2 regions of the Eubacterium sp. CAG:156 genome follow, and region 1 is predicted to be linked to the other one. Evidence: predicted binding sites of a transcription regulator. Region 1 holds the regulator's gene; the other holds the start of a gene.

Region 1 (9,579 bases):
TCCTGCTAATGCTGCTAATTCATCAACTGTTATTTCTTCGTCTCCTTCTTTTCCAATAAGAGTTACCTTATCTCCTTCTTTAACATCCATTCCCGTAACATCAACCATAAATTGATCCATGCATACTCTACCCACAATATTTACTTTTCTGCCATTAATGAGTACATATCCTTTATTGCTAAGATTTCTCTGATATCCGTCCCCATATCCAAGTGGAATTGTAGCAATTTTCATATCATGAGGTGCTATATAAGTCTGTCCGTAACTTATTCCTCTTCCTTTTTTAATTGTTTTTACGTAAACTACATGACTGTGAAGAGATAATGCAGGATATAGTTTCATATTTTCACGGCTCATTTCATCTGATGGATACAATCCGTACATTGAAATTCCTGCTCTTGACAATGATAATGAAGTCTTTGGCATTTCCATCATTGCTGCACTATTTGCACACTGATGTATCGGAATCTTAACTCCATTTTTTTCTACTTCATCAACAAAATTTACAAACTCATCAAACTGCTTGTCAGCAAATGACTTGTCAACATAGTCTGCTTTTGCAAAATGTGTAAATATAGATTCTATTTTTATAAAAGGAAGTTTGTTTATTTCAACAATTTCTTTTACTGCATCACTTCCCGGAATATAACCAATTCTGCTCATTCCCGTGTCAACAGCAATATTAATCTTTACTTCTTTGCCAAGTTTTTGTGCGTGCTTTGATAATTTTGTTGCCATTTCTAAAGAAAAAATTGCTGGAATTAATTCTTTTTCTATAATCATATCGTACGATGATTCATCCGCATAACCTAATAAAAATGTAGGTTTATTAAGTCCATGATTTCTTAAATTATTGCCTTCATATGGAGTTGCAACTGCATATCCATAGCACAAATCATCAAGTGCTTTAGCTATAGGCACTGCTCCATGCCCATACCCATCTGTTTTTATTACAAGAACAACTCCTGTATTTTTATTAAGTCTTGTTTTCATCTCATATACATTTTTGTATATTGCATCCAGATTGATTTCTGCATAGCCCCTAAAATATTCTTCTTCACATATTTCTCTTTTCATTTTCTTCTTCTCCACGTTTATAAATTATTTGAATTTATATCTTTATCGTTTTTTATTACATTACAATTTCAAATTATCTCTATTATGTACAGTTTTAAATGAAACTTTATCATTATTGTGTCACAATTATTTACTGAGGCATAATATTTTTTATTTCCTCAATTATATCAGTAGCCATTATAGAGGCTTTAGGCATCTTTGTTGCTACCAAATCTCCGGCAATTCCATGAATGTATGGTGCAAGCGTTGTAGCGTTTTCTACATTGCACCCAATAGCCAACAATCCTGCAACAATTCCAGTAAGCACATCTCCCGAGCCTGCAGTCGCCATGCCACTATTTCCTGTCATATTTATGTATATATCATCTTGCGTAACAGCAACGCTTCTTGCATCTTTTAGAATTCCATTTGCATTGTACATATAATTAATATTGAAAGCACTTTTTACAAGATTGTCCTTTATTTCATCTATCGTTTTATTTTCAAATCTGGCCATTTCGCCTAAATGCGGTGTCAATATTACATTCTTATGAAGCATTTTTTTTAGTTTAACATTTTGTGAAATAACATTAATTCCATCTGCATCTATTACCGTGTTCTTTCTGCTTTCAAGAACTGCTTCAACCATATTTTTTTGTATTCCACCTGTTCCAATTCCCGGACCAATTGCAATAACATTTGCCCATTCTATACAGGCATCTAAAGCCTTTTTGTCAAAATCATCTGTATCATATACATTTACCATTGCTTCAGGTAATAGTTTTTGTATTACTTCACGATTTTCCTTTGCAGTAAATATTCTTACCAGTCCGGCTCCTGTCCTAAACGCTGCCTTTGCACATAAAAACGCTGCCCCTGTTATATCTTTATTACCTGCTATAACAAGAAGTTTTCCATATGTACCTTTATTAGAATAATTCGGTCGTTTCGGAATTAGTTTTAAATCATCGCTTGTGTGGTATTTATAAACTGTTTCACACTTCTTATAGGAAACATCCGGAAAACCTATATTATCAAATGATAGTTTTCCACAATAATCTGCTCCCGGATAAAGAACTGCTCCAAGTTTAAGTTCTCCAAAGCATACAGTATAATCCGCTTTAACAGCCACACCCATCACTTTTCCTGTATCTGCGTTCAGGCCTGATGGAATGTCTACAGCATAAACTTTAGCCTTGCTTTGATTTATTGCTTCAATTAACTTTTTGTAATCGCCATCTACATTTCTTGATAATCCGACTCCAAATATTGAATCAACAATTACGTGTTTCTTATCCATTTCATCTCTTGTCAGTCTTGAAGCATCTTTGATTTCAATTCCAACTTTCTGTGCTATCTCAATCTGTGTTTTGCATTCCTGTGTTGCCTTATCTATGTTTCCCATAATATAAATGCAGGTGTTATATCCATCTATGTATAACATCCTGCAAACTGCAACGCCGTCGGCACCATTATTACCAGTTCCGGCAATAGCAATTACCTCACTGTTTTTATCTGTTGTTTCTTCAATTAAATCAGCAACACTCTTTGCTGCTCTTTCCATTAATACTAAACTTGGGATTCCAACTTCATTAATTGTATATTCATCAACCTTTTTCATATCCGTACCAGAAATTATTCTTTCCATAGTACTTCACCTCTTATTTATTTTTATTTGCTTTTTCTGATATTCTATATGTAAGTTTCATTAAGCTTTCTGATAAATGAACATTCTCAACTATTATGTCATCGCTAAATCCTAAATCAGTGTGAGCAAAATTCCAAAATGCCTTCACTCCACATTCGACTAATTTTTCAGCAATATCTGTTGCCGGTCCTTTAGGAAGTGCCAATGCCACAATCTCAATATTTTCATTTTTCACATAATCTATTATAGTAGAAATGTCTCTGATTTCAGTCCCATTCACTGTCTTTTTACCAATTAAATCTTTATTTTTGTCAAATAAAGCCGTAATTTCAAAACCTCTGTTTCTAAAATTTCCATAGTTTGCAATTGCCTGTCCAAGATTTCCTGCACCTACAATTATCATCTTATGCGTCACATCAAGTCCTAATAATTTTCCGATTTCATCATACAGATATTTAACATTATATCCGTACCCCTGTTGTCCAAACCCACCAAAATTATTCAAATCCTGTCGTATCTGAGAGGCCGTAACATTCATCATGTCACTTAATTCTTTAGACGAAACTCTTTCGACATCCTGCTGTATTAATTCATCTAAATATCTATAGTATCTTGGCAATCTTGTGATTACCGCCTTGGATATTTTTCTCATTTCCGTTCTCCTTCGTTATTTAACCACTTCAATTATATGTTTTAGGGCAAACATTGTCAAATATTTATCATTCTTTTTGACACTGTTCTTTTACAGTATTTCATTGATTGTTTTAGCTTTTCGTTTTATAATCTTACGTGGTATCAGCCTATTTTTGCTGATTATATAAAAACACTACAAACACAGGAGGATTCCTATGATTTTATCATGCAATCATATAAGCAAGGCTTATGGTGAAGAAGTTATTCTTGACGATTGCAGTTTTTTTGTAAATGACCATGAAAAAGCTGCCATTGTAGGCAATAATGGAGCCGGAAAGTCTACTATATTAAAAATAATAATGAATGAACTTTCATCCGATTCAGGGGATGTAATTATCGGAAAGGACAAGTCTGTTGGTTATCTTGCCCAATATCAGAATTTAGATACAGACAATTCTATATATGAAGAAGTACGTTCCGTAAAGCAAAATATTATAGATATGGAAAATAAATTAAGGGAATATGAATCCTTAATGGCAAATGGATGCGACAACTATGATGATATAGTTAACAGTTACACGAATCTACATCATCAGTTTGAATTGTTAAACGGATACGCATACAAAAGTGAGGTTGATGGTACTCTTCGTGGACTCGGTTTTGAAGACAGTGATTTTAATAAAAAAATTTCAACTTTATCCGGAGGTCAAAAAACCCGTGTTGCACTATGTAAACTTTTAATTCAAAAACCGGATATTATTTTATTGGATGAACCTACAAACCATCTTGATTTAAATTCTATCAAATGGCTGGAAACTTATTTGTCTAACTATAACGGAGCTGTTGTAATCGTTGCCCACGACCGTTATTTCTTAGATAAGATTGTAACTAAGATTGTTGAAATAGAAAATACACACTGCCATGTTTACGATGGCAACTATTCAGCTTACGCTGTTAAAAAGAAAGAACTTAGAGAAGCAGCAATTAAACTCTATATCAAACAACAGGCTGAAATAAAGCATCAGGAAGAAGTCATTGCCAAGCTTCGCTCATATAAACAGGAAAAGTTTTATAAGCGTGCTGAAAGTCGTGAAAAAGCTTTAAGTAAAATGGAAGTAATCGATAATCCTGATACATATGAAAATGCCATGACTCTTAGACTTGAACCAAACTGTACGAGTGGCAATGATGTTTTAAGTGTTTCAAATTTAGCAAAGTCATTTGATAACAAATCATTATTTTCCGATATTTCTTTTGAAATTAAGAGAGGTGAACGTGTTGCTCTTATCGGTGATAACGGAACCGGAAAAACTACAATTTTAAAAATTATAAACGGACTAATTGCTGCAGATAGCGGCTCTTTTACTCTCGGAACAAACGTTAATATCGGATATTATGATCAGGAACATCATACATTAAATGATTCAAATACTTTGTTTGATGAAGTGAGCGATTCTTATCCTAATCTTACAAACACAAAAATCAGAAATGTGTTAGCCGCTTTTATGTTTACAGGTGATGATGTATTTAAACGCATAGGAGATTTAAGTGGTGGAGAAAAAGGTCGTCTTTCTTTAGCAAAATTAATGCTTTCAGAAGCTAATTTCATTATATTAGATGAACCTACTAACCATCTTGATATGGTTTCAAAAGAAATTCTTGAAAACGCATTAAACAATTATACCGGCACAATTTTTTATGTATCTCATGACAGATATTTTATTAATCAAACTGCCACACGTATCATTGAATTAACAAATAAAGCAATTGTAAATTATATTGGAAATTATGACTATTACGAAGAAAAGAAGGACGAACTTACAGCAATATATGCTCCAAAAGAAGAGCAAACTTCTTCTAATACTCCTTCTACTTCTACTAATAAGCAAAATTATTTAGAAAGGAAAGCCGAACAGGCAAGGATTAGAAAATTGAAAAATGATATTTTAAAAGTTGAAGAAAAGATAAAAACTAATGAAGAGCGTTTAAATGAATTAGATGAACTTTTAGCTGACCCTGAAATTGCTAAAAACTCAGCTAAATTAAACGAAATCAGTAAAGAACAGGATAAAATTAGCGAAACTCTCGACAAGCTAATGGCTCAATGGGAAGAATTATCCGATTTACTTGACGAATAAACGGTTTATTTATTGTATTTTTCCTTATTATAAGTTAAAATATTTATAAGATTTTGGTCTCAACGGACCTCAAATTACATCAGGTTTTATCCTGATATCAGTAAAGGAGACTACTTATGGCTAACAAAAAAATTGTAGTTGCTTTAGGAAGAAATGCTTTTAGTGAATCATTTCCTAAACAACAGGAACGTGTAAAACTTGCTGCAAAAGCTATTGCAGATTTGGTAGAAGAAAAATATGATGTTGTTATTACTCACAGTAATGGTCCTCAGGTCGGAATGATTCAGACTGCAATGACTGAATTTTCAAGACTTGATCCTGACAGAACTGTTGCACCTATGTCAATCTGTAGTGCAATGAGTCAGGGATATATTGGATTCGATTTACAGAATGCAATTCGTTCAGAGTTACTTTCAAGAGGATTATATAAACCTGTAAGTACTATTATTACTCAGGTAAGAGTTGATCCTTTTGACAGAGCATTTAACGCTCCTTCTAAAGTTATCGGACGTCTTATGACTAAGGAAGAAGCTGAAAATGAGAAGAAAAAAGGTAACTACGTTGAATACGAAGAAGGCGATGAAGGCTACAGAAGAATCATTGCAAGTCCTAAGCCAATTGATATTTATGAAATTGATGCAATCAAGGCTTTAGTTGATGCTCATCAGTTAGTTATCGCAGCAGGTGGCGGTGGAATTCCTGTTCTTGAACAGCGTACAGGATTAAAAGGTGCCAGTGCTGTTATTGAAAAAGATTATACAGCAGCTAAACTTGCAGACATGTTAGATGCTGATGCTCTTATGATTCTTACATCAAGTGATAATCTTACAATTGATGTAGACGGAGAAGTTAAAGAACTCGGTACTTTAACTACAAAAGAAGCTGAAGATTTAATTGATAAAGGATACTTTGATCCTATCACTTCTCTTCCTAAGATTGATGCATCTCTCAATTTCGTATTAGCAAAGAAGGGAAGAAAGGCTATCATTTCTAACCTTGCTAAAGCTAAAGATGCAATCAGAGGAAAAATTGGTACTGTAATTGAATAACAGTCAATTTAATTAACAAATGTTTACAATATGCTCTCTACAAAATATACAATGCGTATTTTAGTAGCGGGCATATTATTTATTCAAAAATAATGTATACATACAGAAATTATTTTTTTATTATTTCTGTATATAAAAGGGGTATTTATGCACGATATTTTACAATATGAAGAAAAGCTAATTAAAACCAGATTAGAACTAAATGATTTAATTGAAAAGTATTCTAACAATAAAGGAAACATAGACAAAGCTATAATCGAAAATAAAATTGAATACTTAACAAAAGAATTAGACTATCTTAACAACCAGTTAAATCTTTTAAAATTATCTGTTGAGAATGAAACCGAACATAATAATACATATTCTGCGGACAAACCTCCGGTTAATCCACAACCTTATTATTCTGCCGGGCACAGTTCTGCACCACAGCCTTATTATTCTAAGGGTCAGGTTCATCCTTATTCACCTGTCACTTCTACTACAGGCACTAGCATTGACAATGGTGTTAGAAAAAATTCAACTAAAAATTTCAATAATTTTGAATTACTCATGGGCAAATCTTTAATGGGAATTTTTGCCTCTGTATTAATTTTTATCAGTTTAATTTTATTTGCCACTTTAGTATTGCCAATGTTATCTGATACTGCAAAAATTTTAATTTTATATATTTTCAGTTTTGCACTTATGATAGCCGGAATTTTTCTTCTAAAAAAAGATTCACATAACAAGCTTTATATTTCAATTAGTGGATGTGGCACAGGGGCAATATTCATTTCATTGTTGCTGAGTAACATGTATTTTAAAATTATTAACGAAATAACATTATATTTATTTATATTTGTATGGGCATTATTTGTTTGTGTATTATCTAAAACAAAATCATATATTTTTGCAATTATTGGTCAGGCAGGTATTACAATTTCCATTTTATTTGGCACTTATTTTTGTCACGCTTCAGGCGATTGGAACAAATTGCTTTTTCTCTCTGCATTTTTTGTAGTAACAGAATCAATATTTTATTACACTAATATTCAAGATGAATATCACAAAAATTCAATTTGCAATATATTCAATATAATATGCTTATTCACTTTTAATGCTACAATGCCTGACTATAAACTTTATGCAGGAAATAGCACAGTGATTATTTTGTCTTACTGCATCCTACTACTTTTTATATCCTCTATTATTATTACCGGGTTTGTTAAAATGAAAGTAGATAACAATTTTTCTGCTGTATTCAGTATTACAAATATGTTTTATTATATTGCTTTAACGACCTTATATTGTTTTAGTTTCAATGAATTCTTTAATATAGCCGTAGCACTCTTAATTCTTATTGGAATTGAATTAAAATTTAAAGATGAAAACAAATTTAATATTATACTTCTTCAAACTGCCATGATGCTTGTTCCGATAATTAGTATGGTACAAATTGCTTTTGATAACAGCGGGAATTTTATTTATAATTATTTTTATTTATCAATATTTATTATCCCATTTGCTGTATACGGTTATTTTTACAAGCAATATATATATAAGATATTCAGTATTGTGTATTTTATATTTTTCGTACTAAACAGTTCTACTAATAATGTTTCAAGATTACTCATTAGTATTTCACTTTTATGTCTATTTTCATTCTTAATGAAATATACAAAAGATTATAGTAATAAAATAAAAATATTATTATACTGTATGTTCATCTTTATTACGATAAATGATTTTAGCAATATAATTGCTCCTTTATTTTCTACACATATAGCTAAGGATTTTACAAGCTTTATTATTATATGTTTAGTTAATATTGTGGCAAAGTTCACGCCATTCTCTAAAAACTGGATATCAGGAAAGAATGAAAAAAGTACAAATATTACAACTGATATTGTAAATTTATTTTTAATGATTTGTGGATTACGTTTTATTATCAAACTAAATAGTCCTGCATTACATATCATTGCCATACTAGTGACTCTAGTACTATTTTTGATAAATTCACAGAATTATTTAAAGAAAGAAAAAATTACTTTTGGTATATATGTTGGAATTAAATTCACTATTCTAATGGTTATAATTTTAAATTCATTCAATTCACCAAATTACTTAATTAGCATTTTTGCCTTTTTGTTTGCAATATTATGTATTGTGTTAGGATTTTGTTTTTCTTTCAAATCGCTTCGTATTTACGGGCTTGTACTTTCTTTAGTAAGCATTGCAAAACTAATTTTATTAGATATTACATATGATAACACTATCGGACATGCTTTAAGCTTTTTTGTCTGTGGAATATTATGTTTTGTAATTAGTACAATTTATAATATAGTAGACAAAAAAATAAATAAGCAATAGGTCCTTTAAATAAAAATCAGGATGGTTTAAACCCACCCTGATTTTTTGTTTATGGACTTTAGTCTGTCCGAAAACAATCACGCAGCATATTATTGTTTTCGGACTATAAACCACCTGCTATACGGATGGCGGCATTTGTATTTATTTTCTACTAATTATTTACATTATATAAATCATAATATATTCCATGTTTATTTATAAGCTCATCATGTGTTCCCTGCTCTTCTATTCCATTTTCAGAAAGAACAAGAATCTTTTCTGCATTTCTGATTGTTGTTAATCTATGTGCAATAACTAATGTTGTTCTGTTTTTTGCAAGCTTTTCTAAAGATTCCTGAACTACTTTTTCACTTTCATTATCAAGAGCTGATGTTGCTTCATCAAAAATCAAAATAGGCGGATTTTTAAGAAATACTCTTGCAATTGATAATCGTTGTTTCTGTCCACCTGACAATTTAATTCCTCTTTGCCCTATATCAGTTTCATATCCATTAGGAAGTGACATAATAAATTCATGGGCATTTGCATTTTTTGCAGCCTCTATAACTTCTTCTTTCGTTGCATTTTTCTTTCCGTAACGTATATTGTCATACACTGTTCCCGCAAACAAATACACATCCTGTTGCACAATTCCAATATTATTTCTAAGATTCTCTAATTTTATTTTTCTAATATCAGTATCATCAATTGTAATTTCACCTTTTGT
Region 2 (9,579 bases), on a different contig from region 1:
AAGCATACTAGATGTTGGTGTTAAAATCTGTATTTTAGCTTTTTTAATTGTGACTTTATTTAATACAATTTTTTACGAATTTAAAATAAATGCAAATATAAAAAGATTGATATTAACTGTATCAATAACATTAATTATTGCGTATATATTTGTATATTGTTTTAAATATATTTACAAATGGATACTTATAATTGGGGGAATGAGTTGTGTAACTTTAGTTACATGGACTTTCGAAAATCCTGAAGTTGCATGTGCTCATCTTATAAGAGGTATTTCGCCTATTTCTGAAGCCTATTATTCTATTTATAAAAAATATAATAATATTTTAAATTCAAATTATATCCTTGATTATTCAGATTTAAAAACAATAGGAATTAATAAATATTTGTCATTAAAGGAAATAACTAATGTAAAAGATAACTGGGAATTTTGGGTTATTGTAACATTAGTGATTTTTGTGATTTCGATTACATTTGTCTTAATTACAAAAAAGGAAAAAGGATTTTTCGTGGTTACTTTATTTATGGTAATTCCTATTGCATTAACATGTACTGTTGGAGCATTCCCATCAACTGAAAACTGCTTATTTATAATTGGCGGAGTAATGGTATATAGATTATATTTTGTTTTTAAAAAGCACGGAAATGTAATTGGGAGCGTAGTTGCCGGAGGGATAGTTTTAACTGTTCTTATGTGTTTGGCTTTTGGAATGAGACCATATATTAAGGAAAATAAAAAAATAAATGAACTTAAATATATTGAGGTAAAATCCAGTATTCAAAATTTTCAACTTAAAGAATTACCTACACAGATATTATCGTTTTTTGGAGGACCGTTTAGAAATGATAAAATAGTTTTGAATGGTAATTTGAATAATAGTAGTGAACGTACAATTACGGGAACAAAAATGCTTAAAGTAACATTAACTCAAATGCCAGAGGGAACGTTTTATATTAAAAATTTTGTGGGTGAAACTTATAAAAACAATAAATGGAGTGAGTTTAGTTTATCTGATTTAGAAAAAGATTCTAGTGGCTATAGATTGATGAAAGAAGCTGACAACCGAAAAAGAATATATGGGGAAACTTACAATAGAATAAATCATTCAAGAGTGCCGGCAGCATTACAAATTGCAACATTAGATGTTTTTGCAGAATGTAAGAATATTGCATTTGTGCCATATTATGCAAAAGTCACAGATGATGATACGGTGAATGGACATGGAAATCTAAATTTTATAAGTGGAGAGAATTCAAAAACATATCAGAAATATAATTATTTTCCAATGGAAGATGCTATGGCATTGGATGAGATGGATTATGGTAGTGATTTTGAAGACTGGAAAACTTATGAAAACAAAGTGGCGAAAATTGTAGATGAGCAGATTCCGGACAAATTGAGTAAAATAAGAGAATATAAAAGTAAGATATATTCTGACAATATAGATGATGTATCAAGTAATATTGATAAATTATTTTCAAATGGATTTAAATATACTTTAATGCCGGGAAAGACTCCGTCAGGGCAGGATGTATCAGAGTATTTTTTGACAGAGAGCAGAAAAGGATTTTGTGTTCATTTTGCTACAACTGCAACATTAATGTATAGAATGTGTGGAATCCCAGCAAGATATGTGGAAGGATTCGCAATCCCATCGAGTGCATTTGAAAGAGATAAAAATGGACATTATACGGCAGTTGTGACAGATAAGATGGCGCATGCATGGACAGAAGTGTTGAATTCATATATCGGGTGGGTTGTTAAAGATCATACAATAGCTGACACATCCTTAACTGAAGCTGAATCTGTTAATAGCCCGGAAGAAAAAGAGAATGAAAATGTAACTAATAAAATTGTAGAAGCAACAACTTTACAAAAACAGGTTAATGAGACACAAAGCAATGAAAAGAAAAATACTGATTTAGAAAATTCAAATGAGAGTGACACGAAAAATAGTGATAATACAAACATAAACGGAAATAGAAAAGTGATGGTTGGCATTATGTTGCTAGTTATAATTGCAGTCGTGATTTTATTTGTCGAATTTAATGCATTAAAGAAGAAAAAATTACGAAAATGCAGAAATATGTCTGCTGTTGAAGCGTATACTTATCTTTATTGCGTTGGAAGAAGAATGTGCGCAGGCAAAAATAATTTAAAAAGAAAAACATTAAGTGGTGCAAATCCAATAAATGTGAAGGCTAGAAGTTTAAATAAAGGAAACAGAGAAGAATCAAATATAAACAAGAAGAATAATTTGAATAAACAGACAATTGAATATGATGAATTTGAATATATAATGAATGAGTTGGATATTGTGAATAAAGAAGAGTGGAACTGGTTATACAAAAAGGCTTTGGAAGAAAAATTTTCTGATAAAAAGATAGAAAGTGAAGATGAGAAAAAAGCATATTTTATTTATATTAATTTTAGAAATAAATTAATTAAGAAAATGAAAAAAGATAATAGATATGGTAAACTAATTTGGCTTAGAATTAAAGGAATGTAAATTTTATAAACTATAGAAATGTTTTTCCTTTAATTATTTAAAAATTCGATATTTTTCACCTAATTTTTTATATTTCACTAGACAAAGAAAATATAATTTGTTAAAATTATAACAATCTCAGTGGACATAGGGATAACTGCGTGAATTAATGGTATTCACACAAATTTTACATATATTTTAAATGCGGTTTATTGCAAGATATATTGGCCTATGTTATCATTGAACAAGAGTGTGTCGTAAGGGATTACTTAGAATATATATTACAAAAGCGACGCGTAATTAAATTATTTTATATGGAGGATATTTATCATGTCAAAGAAAGTAGTTATTGCAGGCGCATGCCGTACAGCTATTGGTAAAATGGGTGGAGCTTTAAGCACAACTCCAGCACCTGTTTTAGGTTCTATCGTTATTAAGGAAGCTCTTAACAGAGCAGGCGTTCCAGCTGATCAGGTTGATCACGTATATATGGGATGTGTTATCCAGGCAGGTCTTGGACAGAACGTTGCACGTCAGGCAGCACTTAAGGCAGGACTTCCAATTGAAACACCAGCTGTAACAGTTAACGTTGTTTGTGGTTCAGGTCTTAACTGTGTAAATATGGCAGCACAGATGATTCAGGCAGGAGATGCTGATATCGTAGTTGCAGGTGGTATGGAAAACATGTCAATGGCACCATATGCTTTACCACAGGCTAGATTTGGTTACAGAATGAACAACGGAACAGTTGTTGATACAATGGTTAATGATGCTTTAACAGATGCATTTAACAATTACCATATGATGATTACAGCTGAAAACGTAGCTGATCAGTGGGGACTTACAAGAGAAGAATTAGATGAATTCTCAGCTAACTCACAGCAGAAATGTGAAAAGGCTATGGCTGAAGGAAAATTCAAAGATGAAATCGTTCCTGTTGAAGTTAAAACAAGAAAACAGACAATCATCGTTGATACAGATGAAGGACCAAGAGCTGGAACAACAGTTGAAACTCTTAGCAAGTTAAGATGCTGCTCAGGTAAGCCTGATGGAGTAGTTACAGCAGGTAATGCATCAGGAATTAATGATGGTGCAGCAGCAGTTGTAGTTATGAGCGAAGAAAAAGCTAAAGAATTAGGTGTTACACCAATGGCTACATTCGTAACAGGAGCACTTGGTGGTGTTGATCCATCAATCATGGGTGTTGGACCTGTTGCTTCTACAAAGAAAGCATTAGCAAAAGTTAATATGACAATCGATGATATGGACTTAATCGAAGCTAACGAAGCTTTCGCAGCACAGTCTGTAGCAGTTGCAAGAGACTTAAAATTCGACATGAGCAAAGTAAACGTAAACGGTGGTGCAATCGCACTTGGACATCCTGTTGGAGCTTCAGGTTGCCGTATCCTTGTTACATTACTTCACGAGATGCAGAAGAGAGACGCTAAGAAGGGTCTTGCTACATTATGTATCGGTGGTGGTATGGGATGTACTACAATCGTTGAACGTGACTAATAAAAAATAAATGAAATGCAGATGATGGATTGTTAATTGAAGTTAATAACTTTTTAATCTGTTAGAGAATAAGTTAATAATTTTTACATATGCATTTCGTCTTAAGCAATCAGGTGAGCTCTTTCACATATTGAAATAACGGTGATGGGGCTTACCTGTTTGAAGTGTAAATTGTTTTTTTGAGATGGCTCAATATAACAAATATTTTACTTTTATAGCCCAAAGCGTAGAATGCTATTTGCTTTGACTTTTATATTAAGGAGAATAAATATGGAATTTATCACATATGAACAGGAAGGATTTGTAGGTGTTCTTACAATCAACCGTCCAAAGGCACTTAATGCTTTAAATAGCCAGGTACTTACTGAATTAGAAGAAACAATTGATGCAATTGATATTAATACAACAAGAGCATTAATTATCACAGGTGCAGGCGAAAAATCATTCGTTGCAGGTGCAGATATAGGAGAAATGTCAACACTTACAAAAGCAGAAGGTGAAGCTTTTGGTAAAAAGGGAAATGATGTATTTAGAAAGATTGAAACATTAGAAATCCCTGTAATCGCTGCTGTTAATGGATTTGCATTAGGTGGTGGATGCGAAATTTCTATGAGCTGTGATATTAGAATCTGTTCTGAAAATGCAATTTTTGGACAGCCTGAAGTAGGTCTTGGAATTACACCTGGATTTGGTGGAACACAGAGACTTGCAAGAATTGTTGGACCGGGAATGGCTAAACAGATGATTTATACAGCAAGAAACATTAAGGCTGCTGAAGCTTTAAGAATTGGTCTTGTTAATGCAGTATATCCTGTAGAAGAATTAATGGATGCAGCTAAGAAGATGGCTAATGGAATCGCTATGAACGCTCCAATTGCTGTCAGAGCTTGCAAGAAGGCAATTAACGAAGGACTTGAAGTAGGTATGGACGATGCAATCGTAATCGAAGAAAAATTATTCGGTAGCTGCTTCGAAACAGAAGACCAGAAGGCAGGAATGGGTAACTTCCTTGAAAAAGATAAAGAAAAGAAATTAAAGGTAGTACCATTTGCAAATAAATAAGCGGAATGCTGAATTTATATTCAGATAATATTTATATTTTCATTTAGGAGGAAAAACAATGATAGTAGGAGTTATTGGTGCAGGAACAATGGGTGCAGGAATTGCACAGGCATTTGCAATGACAGACGGATATGAAGTACGTCTTTGTGACATCAAGCAGGAATTTGCTGATGGAGGAAAGGCAAGAATTGAAAAGAACATCAACTTCCTTGTTGGTAAAGAAAAAATCACAGCAGAAAAAGGTGCTGAAATTTTAGGAAAAATCCAGACAGGATTAAAAGACATCTGTACAGACTGCGATTTAGTAATCGAAGTTGCTCCAGAAGTAATGTCAATTAAGAAAGAAACATTTAAGGAATTACAGAGCATCGTAAAACCTGAATGTATTTTTGCTACAAATACATCATCATTATCAATCACAGAAATCGGTGCTGGACTTGACAGACCTATGATTGGTATGCATTTCTTCAACCCAGCTGACAGAATGAAGTTAGTTGAAGTTATTGCTGGTGGAAACACACCTAAGGAATTAGTTGAACAGATTAAGACAATCGCTACAGAAATCGGAAAGACTCCAGTAGAAGTTGCTGAAGCTCCAGGATTTGTTGTTAACAGAATCTTAATCCCAATGATTAACGAAGCAATCGGAATCTATGCTGACGGAATCGCTTCAGTAGAAGATATCGATACAGCCATGAAGCTTGGTGCATCTCATCCAATGGGACCATTAGCATTAGGTGATTTAGTAGGTCTTGATATTGTACTTGCTATTATGGAAGTACTTCAGGCTGAAACAGGTGATCCAAAGTATCGTCCACATACACTTCTTAGAAAGATGGTACGTGCAGGAAAGCTTGGAAGAAAGACTGGCGTTGGTTTCTACGATTACAGCAAATAATACAATATACATGAGAGTTAGGGAGTGCCACTAGTCGATGATTAGTGGTATCCCCTTATATATTTATTTAATTTACATGGAGGAATTTAATAATGGATTTTACATTAAGTAAGAAACATGAAATGGCTCAGAGCCTTTTCAAAGAATTTGCCGAAAATGAAGTAAAACCTCTTGCACAGGAAACAGATGAAAATGAACAGTTCCCTGTAGAGACAGTTGAAAAAATGGCAAAAAATGGTTTCCTTGGTATCCCAGTTCCTAAGGAATATGGTGGACAGGGATGTGATCCTTTAACATACGCTATGTGCGTTGAAGAATTATCAAAGGTTTGTGGTACAACAGGTGTTATCGTTTCAGCACATACATCACTTTGTATCGATCCTATTATGACATTTGGTACTGAAGAACAGAAGCAGAAATACGTAGTTCCACTTGCAAAAGGTGAAAAATTAGGTGCTTTCGGTTTAACAGAACCAGGTGCTGGTACAGACGCACAGGGACAGCAGACAAAGGCTGTTTTCGATAAAGAAACAAATGAATGGGTATTAAATGGTTCAAAATGTTTTATTACAAATGGTAAATATGCAGATATTTATATCATCATTGCAGTTACAGGTAAAGTTGAAAAACGTGGTAGAATGATGAAAGAAATTTCAGCATTCATCGTTGAAAAAGGAACACCTGGATTTTCATTTGGTACAAAAGAAAAGAAGATGGGTATCCGTGGTTCAGCAACATACGAATTAATCTTTGAAGATTGCCGTATTCCAGCAGAAAACTTACTTGGTAAGCAGGGTAAAGGTTTCGGTATCGCTATGCATACACTTGATGGTGGACGTATTGGTATCGCAGCTCAGGCTCTTGGTCTTGCAGAAGGTGCTTTAGAAACAACTATTGCATACGTAAAAGAAAGAAAACAGTTCGGTAGAACAATCGGACAGTTCCAGAATACACAGTTCCAGTTAGCAGACATGGCTACTAAGGTAGAAGCTGCTAAGATGCTTGTATACAAGGCAGCTAAGGCTAAAGAAACACAGAAGACATATTCTGTAGAAGCAGCTCAGGCTAAATTATACGCAGCAGAAGTTGCAATGGAAGTTACAACAAAGGCTGTTCAGTTACACGGTGGTTATGGTTATATCAGAGAATATGACGTTGAGCGTATGATGCGTGATGCTAAGATCACAGAAATCTACGAAGGAACTTCAGAAGTTCAGCGTATGGTAATTTCTGCAAACTTATTAAAATAATTTAGGAGGTACTTATCGTGAAAATTGTCGTTTGTGTAAAACAGGTACCTGATACAAAGGGTGGAGTTAAATTCAATCCAGATGGTACATTAGATAGAGGTGCAATGCTTACAATTATGAACCCTGATGATAAAGCAGGTCTTGAAGCAGCACTTAGATTAAAAGATCAGTATGGCGCAGAAGTAACAGTAGTTACTATGGGTCTTCCAAAGGCTGAAGAAGTTCTTCGTGAAGCTATGGCTATGGGAGCTGATAAGGGAATCTTAGTAACTGATAGAGTTTTAGGTGGAGCTGACACATGGGCTACATCAACAACAATCGCAGGTGCTATCAGAAACCTTGATTATGATATTATTATTACAGGACGTCAGGCTATCGATGGTGATACAGCTCAGGTTGGACCACAGATTGCTGAACATCTTAACATTCCTGTTATCTCATATGCACAGGATATTAAGGTTGATGGAGATAGCGTAATTGTAGAACGTCAGTATGAAGACAGACATCACGTAATTAAAGCTCAGATGCCTGTATTAATTACAGCACTTTCAGAATTAAATGATCCTCGTTATATGACTCCAGGTGGAATTTTTGATGCTTATGATGCAGAAATTACAACATGGGGAAGAGCAAATCTTGTTGATGTAGAAGATGGAGACCTTGGATTAAAGGGTTCACCTACAAAGATTGCTAAAGCATCTGATAAAGTTCGTAAAGGCGCTGGAGAAAAAGTTACTCCAGATAGCCCGGCTGAAGCAGTTGATTACATCATGGATAAGCTTTTAACAAAGCACGTTATTTAATTAGAGAGGAGATTTAATCATGCAGAATATAAATTTAGAAGATTATAAAGGCGTATATGTCTTCGCTCAGCAGGTAGATAACGAATTAAGCTCAATCGCGTTCGAACTCCTCGGAGAAGCAGGAAGACTCGCAAAACCATTAAATACAGAAGTTACAGCAGTACTTCTTGGATCAAACGTTGGAAATCTTGTAGATCAGTTAGCTGAATATGGCGCTGACAAGGTTATCGTAGTAGATGATCCTGAACTTGAAACATATAGAACAGAACCATATGCACATGCTTTAGCAGAAGTTATCAACAAATATAAACCTGAAATTATGTTAGTTGGTGCAACAGCAATTGGTAGAGATTTAGGTCCTACAGTTTCAGCTAGAGTTGCAACAGGTTTAACAGCTGACTGTACATTACTTGAAATTGGTGACTTCCCATTAGTTGCTATTCCAGGTAAGGAACAGAAACACAATCAGTTATTAATGACTCGTCCGGCATTTGGTGGAAACACAATTGCTACAATCGCTTGTCCTGATAACCGTCCTCAGATGGCTACAGTACGTGCAGGTGTTATGCAGAAGGCTGAACCAAAGCCAGGTGCTAAGGCAGAAGTTATTGAATTCAATCCAGGATTTACACCTAACAACAAATATGTTGAAATCATGGATGTAGTTAAAGAAGTTGCTGAAACAGTTAACATCATGGACGCTAAGATTTTAGTATCTGGTGGACGTGGAGTTGGAAGCAAAGAAAACTTCAAGATTCTTGAAGATTTAGCAGAAGCTCTTGACGGAACAGTTGCATGTTCTAGAGCAGTTACAGATAACGGTTGGTTACCAGTTGACAGACAGGTTGGACAGACAGGTAAGACAGTTCGTCCACAGGTTTACTTCGCAATTGGTATTTCTGGAGCAATCCAGCACGTTGCAGGTATGGAAGAATCAGATCTTATTATTGCTATCAATAAAGATGAAGATGCTCCTATCTTTGATGTAGCTGATTATGGTATCGTTGGTGATTTAAACAAAATCGTACCACAGCTTACAGAAGCTATTAAGGCTGCAAAGGCTAATGCATAATTAAATATAATATACGTTAAGTTATATTAACATATTTAGGAATCTCCGCATCTTTGGATGCGGGGATTTTTGACTTCTCGACATCATGTATAATAAATCCTCAATTATTCATATAAAATTAATATAGAAAAAAGAGTGAAACTTTGTTATAATTTTGTGGTTACAATAGTAATAAAAATAAAGAAAGGAAGTATAAGATGACAAACAAGTTATCTATACAAAGGAGAAAATGTTAGAAAAAATATTCAAACTTAAAAAAAACAATACTTCTGTAAAAACTGAAGTTATTGCGGGTATTACAACATTTATGACAATGGCATATATTCTTGCTGTAAACCCTAACATCTTAAGTGCCTCAGGAATGGACAAAGAGGCTATTTTGATTGCTACATGTATAGCATCATTTGTTGGAACAATGTGTATGGCATTTATGGCAAATCTTCCATTTGCCTTATCAGCAGGTCTTGGATTAAATGCATACTTTGCTTACA

Evidence for each region. The regulator Rex, encoded in region 1, represses fermentation and respiration genes when NADH is low (regulators of the CRP and FNR family bind a similar motif). The targets are predictions, from matches to a motif close to ATTGTTAANNNNTTAACAAT.
Region 2: ABMA45_RS00215 (acetyl-CoA C-acetyltransferase) is a predicted target of Rex. The motif match lies at 2,606-2,625, and genes of this name have one in related genera.

What each region holds. Positions count from the first base shown of each region.
Region 1 covers NZ_FR878163.1:42,843-52,421, reverse strand. The annotation lists gene alr (alanine racemase) at 1-1,077, opposite strand, end outside; gene ABMA45_RS06620 (bifunctional ADP-dependent NAD(P)H-hydrate dehydratase/NAD(P)H-hydrate epimerase) at 1,208-2,704, opposite strand; gene ABMA45_RS06615 (redox-sensing transcriptional repressor Rex) at 2,718-3,356, opposite strand; gene abc-f (ribosomal protection-like ABC-F family protein) at 3,553-5,475, shown strand; gene arcC (carbamate kinase) at 5,592-6,524, shown strand; gene ABMA45_RS06600 (DUF2339 domain-containing protein) at 6,672-8,873, shown strand; gene ABMA45_RS06595 (ABC transporter ATP-binding protein) at 9,025-9,579, opposite strand, start outside.
Region 2 covers NZ_FR878109.1:6,622-16,200, forward strand. The annotation lists gene ABMA45_RS00210 (transglutaminase-like domain-containing protein) at 1-2,509, shown strand, start outside; gene ABMA45_RS00215 (acetyl-CoA C-acetyltransferase) at 2,819-4,003, shown strand; gene ABMA45_RS00220 (enoyl-CoA hydratase-related protein) at 4,274-5,065, shown strand; gene ABMA45_RS00225 (3-hydroxyacyl-CoA dehydrogenase family protein) at 5,124-5,963, shown strand; gene ABMA45_RS00230 (acyl-CoA dehydrogenase) at 6,056-7,213, shown strand; gene ABMA45_RS00235 (electron transfer flavoprotein subunit beta/FixA family protein) at 7,231-8,016, shown strand; gene ABMA45_RS00240 (electron transfer flavoprotein subunit alpha/FixB family protein) at 8,036-9,088, shown strand; gene ABMA45_RS00245 (NCS2 family permease) at 9,318-9,579, shown strand, end outside.